3 regions of the Caulobacter sp. GW821-FHT05F04 genome follow, and region 3 is predicted to be linked to each of the others. Evidence: riboswitches for the same ligand, from Rfam matches in the RefSeq annotation. Region 3 holds a riboswitch; each other region holds the start of a gene.
What was found. A riboswitch is a leader RNA that binds a small molecule or an ion and turns the genes downstream of it on or off. The one in region 3 is predicted to bind glycine.
Positions count from the first base shown of each region.

Region 1: linked by a shared signal. The riboswitch ahead of AC07R7_RS04760 (TonB-dependent receptor) and the one ahead of AC07R7_RS11245 (TonB-dependent receptor domain-containing protein) in region 3 are both predicted to bind glycine.
Region 2: linked by a shared signal. The riboswitch ahead of gcvT (glycine cleavage system aminomethyltransferase GcvT) and the one ahead of AC07R7_RS11245 (TonB-dependent receptor domain-containing protein) in region 3 are both predicted to bind glycine.

Region 1 covers NZ_JBWKSF010000002.1:76,758-81,000, forward strand. The annotation lists gene AC07R7_RS04755 (divergent polysaccharide deacetylase family protein) at 1-676, opposite strand, end outside; glycine riboswitch at 968-1,082, shown strand; gene AC07R7_RS04760 (TonB-dependent receptor) at 1,366-3,756, shown strand; gene AC07R7_RS04765 (dipeptidase) at 3,814-4,243, shown strand, end outside.
Region 2 covers NZ_JBWKSF010000002.1:157,463-161,705, reverse strand. The annotation lists gene gcvH (glycine cleavage system protein GcvH) at 1-159, opposite strand, end outside; gene gcvT (glycine cleavage system aminomethyltransferase GcvT) at 175-1,287, opposite strand; glycine riboswitch at 1,452-1,542, opposite strand; gene AC07R7_RS05250 (zinc-dependent metalloprotease) at 1,591-4,089, opposite strand; gene argS (arginine--tRNA ligase) at 4,172-4,243, opposite strand, start outside.
Region 3 covers NZ_JBWKSF010000003.1:529,540-533,782, forward strand. The annotation lists gene AC07R7_RS11230 (sensor histidine kinase) at 1-1, opposite strand, end outside; gene AC07R7_RS11235 (response regulator transcription factor) at 1-666, opposite strand, end outside; gene AC07R7_RS11240 (ABC transporter substrate-binding protein) at 755-1,786, shown strand; glycine riboswitch at 2,052-2,140, shown strand; glycine riboswitch at 2,144-2,235, shown strand; gene AC07R7_RS11245 (TonB-dependent receptor domain-containing protein) at 2,366-4,243, shown strand, end outside.

The sequences.
Region 1 (4,243 bases), on a different contig from region 3:
GGGCCAGGTCGATCCAGCCCTGCAGGCCCTCGGCATAGGGCGCGAAGGACAGGGTGATCTCGCCCGGCAGGGTCTCGATCGCCGCGCGGGTGGTCTGGGCGTTGAGGCCGAGCCCTCCGATGACCATCGACACCTTGGGGCGGCCGTTGGGCGTGAAGGGGCGAGCATAGGCCTCGGCCGCGGTGCGGCCGTCGGCGCCGATGATCGGCAGAGGGCCGCCGCCGGGGCCCGGCGCGGTCAGGCCGGCGATCGGGGCCTGGGCCAGGCCCGGGCCCTGCTGGATCGGCGGCAGGTTCTGCAGGCCCTCGGCGGCCGGCGCCTTGCCCTCTTCGGGCTTCACCGGGGCGAAGGGATTGGCCGACAGGTCCAACTGGCCGGGCGCCAGTTCGGCCCCGTGCGGATCCTCGCCGCCCAAGCCCTCGCGCCAGCCCTCCGGCGCGTTCTTGGTGGCGCCGATCTTGGTCAGCTCCAGGCGAATCACCGGCGAGCCGGCGTGCGGGTCGCTGGTGATCAGAACCAGCGTCGCCAGCGAGGCCAGGAACAGGCAGGCCGCGCCGCTGGCGCCGATGAAGGGATTGCTGACCGCGGCCATCAGCTTGGCGCGCAGGTCGCCGGACCCGCCCGGAGCGGGCGCGGCGGCGGCATAGGCGGGCTTACGCGAAAAGGATACGGCCATGACCTCTTAAGGCTAGCGGGCAAGCTTCGAATATATGGTTAACGAGGTATGGCCGTATGGCGTTCTGATGACCTTCTGGCCGCGGCGCGGCGACGCGGGCGCCGCTGAAATTGGCGTTTTCTGCAATCGCCGCAGGCGTTGAACGCTGAGTGCGGTCACGGGCGGTCTGATCGGTTGACGGGCGCGGCCCCGGCTCCTTCCCTGGAGTCCTCTCGCGGGAGAGATCGGGCCCCGGCCCGGCGCTGAAGGCGAAACCGCCCCGGAAACGCTCAAGCAGAAGGACCGCGCGAGATGTTGAACGCTGGAAAGCAGGGCGCGTAACGCCCTCGCCGAAGGAGCAAGGCGACCGCCCGTCCATCGGAGGCGGGGCGCTGAATCTCTCAGGCCCAAGGACAGCGGGGGTGCGAAGGCGAGCCGTCCCGGCCCGCTCAGACCCACGCGTGCGCCAATGCAGATCTAGGTATTTCCATATCGATATAGCCAAATGCAATGAACGCGATCGTCGTGCACGACTTTCGTGAGATATCTGTTAGATATATAATATGAATATATTCAAAGTGTTCATAAATCGAACATGGATGCGTAACGTTTCCACTTTGTGATTATGTGGATGCGATCCGAGAAATTCTTAGTTTACCTGCGATGAGGCGTTGATGACGTTGCCCTGGTCAAAATGATCGGGGATAGTCATGACCACTCGCATACCTGCACACGCCGCCGTTCGTCTTAGGGCGCTGCTGCTCGCCGCCTCGGTTCTGGGAAGCGCCACGCCGGTCCTGGCCCAGGAAGCCGACAAGGCGGCCGAACTGGAAACCGTCGTGGTGACCGGAAAGCGCCTGTCGGAAGCCAGCGTCGCCATCGGCACCGACCACGCCACGGCCACCGTTTCGATCACCCGCGAGGCTCTGTTGTCCGCGCCGGCGGGGATCACCGGCCTGAAGATGCTGGAGAGCCTGCCGGGCTTCAACGTCCAGGCCAACGACGCCCTGGGCATGTACGAGTTCGGCAATTCGGTCTCGGTGCGGGCCTTCAACTTCCAGCAGATCGGCTTCCTGCTGGACGGCATCCCGATGGGCCGCAGCGACCAGTTCGGCGGCAGCCCGATCTATCGCTATGTCGACAACGAGAACCTGCTGCGGGTGACCGCTTCGGCCGGGGCCGGCGACGTCGCCCTGCCCAGCTATGCCTCGCTGGGACCCATCGTCGACTACTTCACCCAGGCCCCGTCGGAGGAGATGGGCGGCGCGATCAGCCAGACCTTCGGCAGCGACGACCTGCGCCGCACCTTCCTGCGCCTGGAATCCGGCAAGGTGGGTCCGCTGTCGGGCTATGTCAGCGGTTCTTGGATCAAGGGCGACCTGTGGCGCGGCCCGGGCACGATCGATCGCAAGCACTACGAGGGCAAGCTGCAGTACGACCTGCCCAACGGCGGCGACATCAGCTTCCAGACCGTCCACAACGATTATTTCGACTATGACAGCCCGTCGATCACCAAGGCTCAGTACGCCGGAACGGCGGGCGACGTGTTCGGCCGCCAGGGGCGCTATTTCGCCTATCTGGGCGCGGTGCCCACCTCGGTTCCGTTCGGCACGCCGCTGTCGATCCCGACGGGCAGCTTGCCGGAAGCCGTGGCGGGGGTGCCGTACTCCAACGCCAACTACGCCCAGTACTACAAGTTCGCGGTCAACAAGCGGAAGGACCACCTGTACGGCCTGACGCTGAACACGCCGATCACCGACAACTTCGACCTGACCACCACGGCCTATTACGAGGACAAGGGCGGCTACGGCGTCTCGCCCGAGGCCTATTCGACCTCTAAGTCCAGCTATGACGCCGAGGTCGGCAAGGTGGCCGGCATCGTCGCCCCGCGCGGCATCCAGTACGGCCTCTCCGGCATCGACGGCATCCGCAAGGGCGTCACCGCCAAGGTCGCCTGGCGCCTCGGCTTCAACAAGATCGAGGCCGGCCTCTGGCTGGAGAACGACGACTATCACCGCACCCAGAACCGCTACAACGTCGAGAACGGCAATCCCGACGGCAAGCCGCTGTTCAACGAGCGGGTCCACGCCCAGCGCGACTACAAGTCGCTGCGCGAGACCAAGCAGTTCTTCGTCAAGGACACCGTCACCCTGCTGGACGCCAAGCTGAAGCTGGAGCTGGGCTTCAAGGCCACCGACATCGACTACAAGATCGCCGGCTATCGCAATCCGTTGGACTACATCAACGGCCGCCACCCGATCCTGAAGGACAACTGGAAGGACAGCTTCCTGCCCCAGGTCGGCGCGGTCTACAGCGTGACCGGCCGCGACCAGATCTTCGCCTCGTACTCCGAGAACATGGCCCTGCCGCGCGGCGCCGACGACATCTTCTCGGCCGCCAGCCCGACCGTCGCCGGCCCCGATCCCGAGACCTCGACCAACTGGGAGCTGGGCTACCGCGCCAACCACAAGACGTTCAACGCCTCGATCGTGGCCTACCAGACCGAGTTCAAGAACCGCCTGCAGGCCTTCGCCTCGCTGGTGCCCGGCGGCGGCGGCACGACCGAGACCTTCTACCAGAACGTCGGGGCGGTGAAGGCCAAGGGCGTCGAGTTCAGCGGCCAGTGGAAGCCGGAGATCTTCGCCGGCAAGGCCTATTTCAACGCCAACGTCTCGTACAACGACGCCAAGTTCCAGGACGACGTCCTGAACTACCGCGCCAGCACCACGGCCGCGCCGGCCACCCTGGCCGTCGCCGGCAAGAAGGTGCCGGACTTCCCCGACTGGGTGTTCCAGGGCGGCGTGACGCTGGAGCCGTTCGATGGCCTGCTGATGAACGTCTCGGCCCGCCACCTGGAGAGCCGCTTCACCAACTTCGTCAACAGCGAGAAGGTCGGCGGCTACACCATCGTCAACGCCTATATCGACATCGGCGACGGCTTCGCGGCCGGGCCGTTCAGCCAGGTCAAGGCGCGGGTCAACATCGATAACCTGTTCGACAAGGACTATCTGGGCACGATCAACACCACGGTGAACACGCCGGCCAGCTTCCGTCCGGCCCCGCCGCGCACGATCCAGTTCACGATCTCCGCCGACTTCTAGTCCCCGCCCTCCGGTCGGCCTCTGCAAAGGCCGGCCGGACCCTTTTCGAGCGTACTCATGACCCGTTTCCTCCTCGCCACGACCGCCGCCCTGGCCCTGGTCGCCGGCGCCGCGCCCATGACGGCCTGGGCCGCCGATCCGGCCGCCGCGCGCAAGCTGCACGAGGGCCTGCTGACCCTCGACACCCACCTGGACACCCCCGCCAATTTCGGCCGGCCGGGCTGGGACATTCTCGATCGCCATTCCGCCGACAAGGACGGCTCGCAGATCGACTATCCGCGCATGGTCGAGGGCGGGCTGGACGGCGGCTTCTTCGCCATCTTCACCAACCAGGGACCGCGCACGCCCGAGGCCACGCGCGCCGCCCGCGACGCGGCGATCATCCGCGGCGTCGAGATCCGCGAAATGGTCGCCAAGCACGGCGACAAGTTCGCCCTGGCCCTGAAGGCCGACGACGCCGAGCGCATCGCCGCCCAGGGTAAGCGCG
Region 2 (4,243 bases), on a different contig from region 3:
GACGACGGCCAGTTGCTCGCCCTGCTTGACGACCTTGCCGGCCTCGGGCGTCTCGACGAACACCACGTCGCCCAGCTGCTCGGCGGCGTAGGCGGTGATCCCGACGGTGGCCACGTCGCCCTGGACGATGACCCATTCATGATCTTTGGTGAAACGCATTGCCTGGGCCCTTGATTAGAGTTTGCGGACGTAACGGTTGGCGACGAACGGGGTGGCGACCACTTCAGCGGCGGCGGCCTTTCCACGAACGATGACCTTGAGCTTCGTCCCCACGGCCGCATAGGCCGGCGGGGCGAAACCGATGGCGATGGGGAAGCCCAGGCTGGGGGCGAAGCCGCCGCTGGTCACCTTGCCGATGACATTGCCCGCTTCGTCGGCGATCTCGGCGCCTTCGCGGGCCGGCGCGCCTTCCAGCACCTTCAGATTGACGCGGACGCGCGACAGCTCGCCGGCCAGTTCCTTGGCGATCCGGGCCGCGCCCAGATAGTCGCCAGCCTCGCGGCGCGACTTGCCGACCGCGAAGTTCAGACCGGCCTCGATTGGCGAGACCGTCTCGTCCAGGTCATGGCCGTACAGCGGCAGGCCCGCTTCCAGGCGCAGGCTGTCGCGCGCGCCCAGGCCGATCGGCTTGACGCGCTCGTCGGCCAGCAGGGTGTTCCAGATGCGCTCGGCGGCGTCGGCCGGGACCGAGATCTCGTAGCCGTCCTCGCCCGTATAGCCCGAGCGAGAGATGATCGCGTCGACGCCGAAGGCGGTCAGGGCCAGCGTGTCCATGAACACCATGCCGGCGGCTTCCGGAACATGAGCGGCCAGGACGGCGGCGGCCTGCGGACCTTGCAGCGCCAGCAGCGCGCGGTCCTCCAGGCGGGTCACCGTGGCCTCGCCGGCCAGGGCCTCGGCGATGATCTTGTAGTCGTTGTCCTTACAGGCGCCATTGACCACCACGAACAGGCCGTCGTTGTCGGGGCGCGCCGTCATCAGGTCGTCGATGATCCCGCCCTCGGCGTTCAGCAGCACGCCATAGCGTTGCTTGCCGGCCTTCAGGCCCTGGTAGTCGGCCGAGACCACCTTCTCGAAGCTCTTGGCCGGGTTCTTACCGCGCAGGCGCGCCTGGCCCATGTGCGAGACGTCGAACAGGCCGGCGTGCTCGCGGGTCCAGAGGTGCTCCTTCAGCACCCCGTCCTTGTACTGCACCGGCATCGAGTAGCCGGCGAACGGCACCATGCGCGCGCCAAGCGCCACGTGGGCCTCGTACAACGGGGTCTTCTTGAGGTCTTGATCGGACACTGGACAGGCTCCAAGCGGGGTCGGCGACGGGACCGGCGTCCGCCGGCAAGTCGCCCCCGCTGTCCCTTGGACCTGAGAGATTCCGGCCTCGCCCCTCTGCCGGACGGGTTTGGCCTTGCTCCTTCGGCGAGCCGCCCTTTCGGGAGGCCTCTTTCCAGCGTTCCTAAACCCGCGCGGTCCTTTTGCCTGAGCGTTTCCGGGGCGGTTGCGCCTTCGGCCTCGGGAGCGAATCCCGATGTCTCCCGCGAGGGTCTTCGGGGTGATGCGGGAGGCGGCCGTGCGAGTCAAGCACGGCCTGCCACGTCAGAGGCCGATGCCCCCAAACCAGTCGTCCTCGCCGATCGGCGGGCCGGGCGGGATGACGACCTTGGCCTTGCCTTCCTCGATCAGCCCGGCCAGGCGGTCGCCGCTTTCATCGGTGACGACACCAGCCAGGGCGCGAGCCTGGGCGCGGTCGGCGGCGTCGCTTGCGGTCACGGCCTTGAGGCCCTTGCCCCAGTCGGCCAGACGCGCGCGGATCACGGTGGCCGCGGTCGGGGACAGGTCCTTGTCGCCCAAGGCGTTGGCCAGGTTGACCACCATCCTCTGGCGGACGCGACGCGCCAGCTCGGCTTGGCGGCCCGTCGCCTTGCCATCGAAGGCGGCGAAGGCCAGGGCCTTGTCCAACAGCCCCTCGACACCCGGCTGGGCCGGATCGCGGCGCTTGGCCTCCATGAGACGGTTCAGGCGCGCCGGCGCGAACAGGTCGCCCCAGACGAGGTCGGCGGCGACGTCGGCGGTCGCGGGGAGGTCGAAGACCGGCCCCTGGCCGAAGGTCTCGACATCATTGGCCTTGTCGGCGCCCTGCGACTGGCCCGAGGTCAGGACATCCAGGGTCTTGTCGGAGAGGTCCAGCGCGGCGGGCGCCAGCGTCCTCAGCAGCGCGTCGATGGCGGCGGCCTGGCGGGCGGGCGGAACGATCTTGCTGGCCTCCCGGCCATCGCCCTCGGCGGCGTAGGTGAAGTCGACGCCGCCGACCAGCTTGGCCGTCGCGTCGACCTGATAGCGATGGAAGATGTAGATCGGCACGATCACGCGGCGCAGATCGGCCACCGACCCGCCCTTGGGCAGGTTGGCCAGGCCGAAACGGTCCAGCGCGATCTTGCGCACGGCCATCAGATGGTCGAGCTCGACGACGGGGTCGGAACCGTTGTCCCAGACCGCGCCGACCGGATGCGGCGTGTCCTGCCCGCGCGCATCGTCGTCGGAGACATAGCGCAGGCCGTCGGCCTGGCTCTTGTCGGCCTTGGCCTTCAGCCAGGCCTTCTCGTCGACGCCGGCCGGGGCGACGCCATACAGCCAGTCGATCACGAACTTGTCCCAGGCGCCGATCCCGCGCCCATAGGCGTCGGAGAAGTCCAGCTGGCCGCCCTTGATGGCGATCCTCGGGGCCGGATAGTCCATCACCGAGGCGCGGTCGCCATAGGTGCTGGCGGCGAAGTTGTGCTGCAGGCCGATCGAGTGGCCGATCTCGTGCGGCGACAGCTGGCGGATGCGGGCCAGCGAGATCTCGATCGGATCGTTGGGGCCGCCCTTGCCAGTGGCCGCCGCGCCTTCCAGTCCCTCGAAGATCAGCCGGTCCTGGCGGACGCGCTGCGAGCCCAGCAGCACGTCGCCCTTAATGATCTCCCCCGTGCGCGGGTCGACCACCGCGTGGCCATACGACCAGCCGCGCGTCTGGCGGTGCACCCAGTTGACGACGCTGTAGCGAGCGTCCAGCGGGCTGACGCCCTCGGGCAGCAGCTCGACCTTGAAGGCGTCGATGAAACCGGCGGCCTCGAAGGCCTGGTTCCACCAGCGGCCGCCCTCGATCAGCGCCGAGCGCACCGGCTCGGGCGCCGCGCGGTCGACATAGAACACGATCGGCTTCTTGACCGGCGAGCGGGCGGCGGTCGGATCGGTCTTCTCCAGCCGGAAGCGATGGACCAGCCGATAGACCAGCGGCTCGCCCAGCGGCGCGGAATAGTCGGCCACGGTGTGGTCGATCACGCCCACGCGCGGATCGTTCTGGCGCGGCTGATAGCCCGGCTCGGGCAGGGCCACGAACGAGTGGTGCAGGGCCAGGGTCACGTTGCGCGGGTCGGGGACGATGCCGCGAACCTCCGAACCCGGATCGTCGCCGACAAAGGTCTCGACCGCCTCCAGCTCGACGTTCAGCGGGAAGACGTTCACCGCGCCGGTGTCGGCGTAGGACAGGCCGTCGTTCAGACGGAAGTCGCCCTGCTTGCCGCGCTTCAGCGTCTTGGCGACGCCCTGGGCGTCACGGGTGAGGAAGCTGGTCACATCGACCAGAAGGCCCCCGTCCGGACTTTCAGCCTCGATGGCGTTCGACCAGACGCTGGAGACCGGGAACGAGTCGGCCACCGCCTTCTGCTCGTCGACCGAACCCCGCGCGGCCGAGAAGCCCCAGTTCTCGAACTGGGCGATGACCTTGCCGCCCACGCGGTGGAAGGCGATGATCTGGGTGTCGCCCGGCGCCGAGCGGTCCAGACCCGTCGGGTTCGAGCCCAGACCCGACCGCAGATAGGTCTGGTAGATATAGCGCCCCGCGATCCCGTCCGCGCCCGGCTTGGGCAGCAGCACCAGGATCTTGCCGTCCTTCTTGTCGACGAACACCGGCAGGAGGCCGTCCTTGCGTTCGAGGCCGGCGGTGGCGTCGGCGTACTTGTCGGTTTTGGGCTTGGCCTTCTCGGCGAAGGCCGGCGCGGCGATCGCGCTGACGCAGGCGCTCGCCATCAACATGGCGACCACGGACTTGTTCATAACCCCTCCCGACACACGCAAGTGCGGCCGGGACTGTCGTGCGCCCTCGCGGCGATTGCAACCGCCGCGAGGGGCTCGAACCCTACATCCGTTCCGGCGCTTCGATGCCGAGCAGGTCGAGGGCCAGCACCAATTGGCGCAGGGTGGTCTCGGC
Region 3 (4,243 bases):
TGGGTCGATCCGGTAGCCCACGCCCCGCAGCGTACTCAGGCGCGGGCCGTCCGGCGCCAGCTTGCGTCGCAGTCGGCCGACATGGACGTCCAGGGCGTTGGGCGAGGGGGCCTGTTCGTCGGGAAACACGTCGGCGGCCAGGCGGTCGCGCTCGACGACCCGGCCGGGACGCGCGGCCAGGGCCTTCAGCACGGCCCACTCGCGCGGGCGCAGGTCCAGCCGCCGCTCGCCGATCCAGGCCGCGCCGGCCTCCCAGTCGCAGACCAGGGCGCCGACATGGGCCGTCCGGGTGGCGTAGCCGCCCTTGCGCCGCGCCACCGCCCGCACCCGGGCCACCAGCTCGAACGGGTCGAACGGCTTGAGCACATAGTCGTCCGCGCCCATGTCCAGGCCGGCGATGCGATCGCGCACCGCGTCGCGCGCGGTCAACATGACGATCGGGGTCAGCACGCCCTCGCGGCGCAGCCGGCCCAGGATCTCGAAGCCGTCGATGTCGGGCAGGCCGATGTCCAGGACGACGGCGTCGAAGTCGGCCCCATGCGCCAGGGCCAGGGCCAGGGCGGCCTCGCCGGTTTCGGCGCAGACGGGCTCGTGCCCTTCGCTCTCCAGCGTCGCGGTCAGGGAGCGACGCAGAGGCGGATCATCCTCGACAACCAGTATCTTCATCGGGGATGTAGGAACCGAACACGCAGGGGAGATCATCATCCGACGCCGATTGTCTCATCAGGTCAAGAGACGCGGGGCGCTAGCGATCGTGGCGGCGCTGGCCCTGGCGGCCGCGCTGGCCGGCTGCGCGCCGAAGTCGATCGGACAGGCGACCAGCGGCTGGGATATTCGCGCCGCGGAGCGCGAAGGCGAGCTCGTCGTCTATCTCAACACCGATGTCCACCAGGTGATTGGCGAGGGCTTCCGCGAGCGCTTTCCCAAGATCAAGGTCCGCTTCGTCGAGTTGGCCGCCAAACCGATGCAGGCGCGCCTTATCGCCGAGACGGACGCGGGCGCGCCGGTCGCCGACGTGGCCTGGAGTTCGTCGATGGACATCCAGGTCAAGCTGATCAACGACGGCTACGCCCAGACCTATCGCAGTCCGGAGGCCAAGGGCCTGCCGGCCTGGGCCGTCTGGCGCGACCAGGGCTTCGGCGTGACGGCCGAGCCGATCGTCTTCGCCTACAACAGGAAGGCGCTGAAGGAGTCGGAGGTGCCGCGCAGCCACGCCGAGTTGCTGGCGGCCCTGCGCGCCGACCCCGAACGCTGGCGCGGCAAGATCGCCATGTACGACCCCGAAAAGAGTGGGGTCGGGTTCATGTACCTGTCGAGCGACCTGCAGGCCTATCCGGACGCCTGGGCGTTGTATGACGCGTTGGCCAAATCGGAGCCGGGCCTGTTCGTCCCGGGCGCGCCGCTGCTGACCAGCCTGTCGGGCGCGCACGATCTGGCCTACGACATGAACGGCTTCTACGCCGACTGGTGGGCGCGCCATCGCAACGCCGACATCGGCTATGTCGTGCCCAGCGACTATCACCTGTCGCTCTCGCGCGTGGCCTTCATCACCCGTTCGGCGCCGCATCCGAAGGCGGCCCGGCTGTTTCTGGACTATCTGATGTCGGACGAAGGGCAGAGGCGACTGGCCCAGGCCAGGTTGACGCCGATCCGTCCCGCCGGCGGCGCGCCGGCGCTGGGCGCGGCCGGCCGGCCGATCCGTGTCGGTCCCGCCCTACTGGCCAATTTCGACCAGGGGCGGCGCGCCGAATTGCTGGCGCGCTGGAAAGCCGCCCGCGACCGTTGATGTTGCCTAAATATAGATCAAAATCTGCCTGAAAAATCATCATTTTCGGACAGTTTCACGAAAGCTTGGCGGTTTTTGCCGCTGTGTTCGATGAGCCCAAGCTGTCACCGACCTGTCACCTTCGCGGATCGCGCGGCGACGGACGAACGCGCGTCGTGCCCACCGGTTGAGCTCAGGGGGATTCCTTTCGTCCTCATCGCGCGCCGGGCAACATTGTACCGGATTTCGACGCTTTGACGCGATGGGGCGAGCCGGTCGTACTGGCCTGGCTCTCGCGGAAGAGATCGGGTCAGCCCGACGCCGAAGGCGCAACCGCCCCGGAAACGCTCAGGCAACAGGGACCGCAGAGCACGAGGACGCTGGAAAGCAGGACCGCTCCACAAGTGAGCGGCCTCGCCGAAGGAGCAAGGGCGCGACCGCGTCTGAATCTCTCAGGCCAAGGGACAGCGGGGGCAGAGGAACCGCCTGGCGGAGTCCGGGAAGGCGCACGTCTTTCCGAGCGCCGCGACCGACGCGACCGAACAAGCGGGCGCGCGGGAGAGAGCGACTGTCGACTGCTGAAACATAGGGGATCTTACCTTGACTCTTTCACGCCAAACTCGCCGGGGACTGCTGCTGGGTTGCAGCCTGGTTCCCGCCGTCCTGGCCCTGCACGGCGCCGCCTTCGCCCAGGACGCCGCCCAGGGCGCCGCCAAGACCGACGACACCAGCGTCGGTGAGATCATCGTCACGGCCTCGCGCATCGACCGCGCCGGCTTCGAGGCGCCCACCCCGACGGTGCGGGTCACCGCCCAGGACCTGAGCGTCGGCGCCCGTCCGAACATCGCCGCGGCCCTGAACGACCTGCCGCAGTTCCGCGCCACGACCTCGGCCCAGACCACCGGCACCAACACGGGCGCGGGCAACGCCCCGGTCGACTTGCGCGGCCTCGGCATCAGCCGCACCCTGGTGCTGCTGGATGGCCGCCGCTTCTCGGGCGACAATGACCTGAACCTGATCCCTAGCGTCCTGACCAAGGGCGTCGACGTCGTGACCGGCGGCGCTTCGGCCGCCTGGGGCTCCGGCGCCGTGGCCGGCGTGGTCAACATCAGCATCGACCGCACGTTCACCGGCCTGAAGCTGGGCGTGGAGGCGGGCGAGTCCTCGTACCATGACGCCAAGCAGGTCCGCCTCGAGGCGGCGGCGGGCAAGAGCTTCGCCGACGGCCGCGGCCACTTCGTGATCGGCGGCGAGTACATCGACAATGACGGGGTCATCCCGAAGAACAGCCGGCCGAACATCGGCCGCTGGGCCACGGTGTCGAACGGCGCGGGCCGCTTCATCCTGGCCCCCAACGTCGGCTTCTCGAACGCGGCCTACGGCGGCCTGATCATGTCGGGCGTGCTGAAGGGCCAGGCCTTCAATCCCGACGGTAGCCTGCGCACCTTCAACGCCGGCACGGTGATCGGCACCAACTCGGTCGGCGGCGAAGGCCCTTCGAACGACGACCTCTCGCCCCTCGTCACGCCGCAGAAGCGCTACGCCGCCATGGCCAGCGTCACCTACGACCTGACCGACAAGATCAAGATGACGGCCGAGCTGCGCCGCTCACGGATGTGGAACAACTACATCTGGTTCGGGGACCACAACCGCGGCAACCTGACGATCAAGTCGGACAACGCCTATCTGCCGACGGCGGTGAAGTCGGCCCTGGCGGCGGCGGGACAGACCTCGTTCACCATGGGCCGCTTCAACACCGAGGCCTATCCGACGATCGACTTCGAGCGCGTCTCGACCCAGGGGACTATCGCGTTCGACGGCGCGTTCGGCGACGGCTGGCGCTGGAGCGCCTACTACAGCCACGGCGAGAACGAGAACAATATCGACACCCCTGGGTTCTTCCTGACCCAGAACTACGCCAACGCCGTCGACTCGGTGATCAGCCCGACCACCGGCCAGCCGATCTGCCGGGTCGCCCTGACCAACGCCTCGACCAACTGCGTGCCGATCAACCTGTTCGGCCAGGGCGCGCCCTCGAAGGCGGCGCTGGACTATGTGACCGGTACGCCCAGCCAGCGCGAGACCAGCAAGCTGGACGTCGGCGGCTTCAGCTTGCGCGGCGAGCCCTTCAGCCTGCCTGCCGGCCCGGTCTCGGTCGCCGTCGGCGCGGAGGCCCGCAAGGAGTCGGTCAATCGCACGGTCGGCGCCCTGGACGCGGCCAAGGCCTTCACCACCTTCAGCTTCTCGGCCATGGCCGGCGACTACAGCGTCAAGGAGGCCTTCGCCGAAGTGCTGGTGCCAGTCGTCCGCGACGTGCCCGTCTTCAACAAACTTGAAATCAACGCCGCCGCGCGCGTCTCCGACTACAACACCACCGGCTCGATCTGGTCGTGGAAGCTGGGCGCCACCAACGAGTTCTTCCCGGGCTTCCGGGGACGGATCACCAAGTCGCGCGACATCCGCTCGGCCAACCTGAAC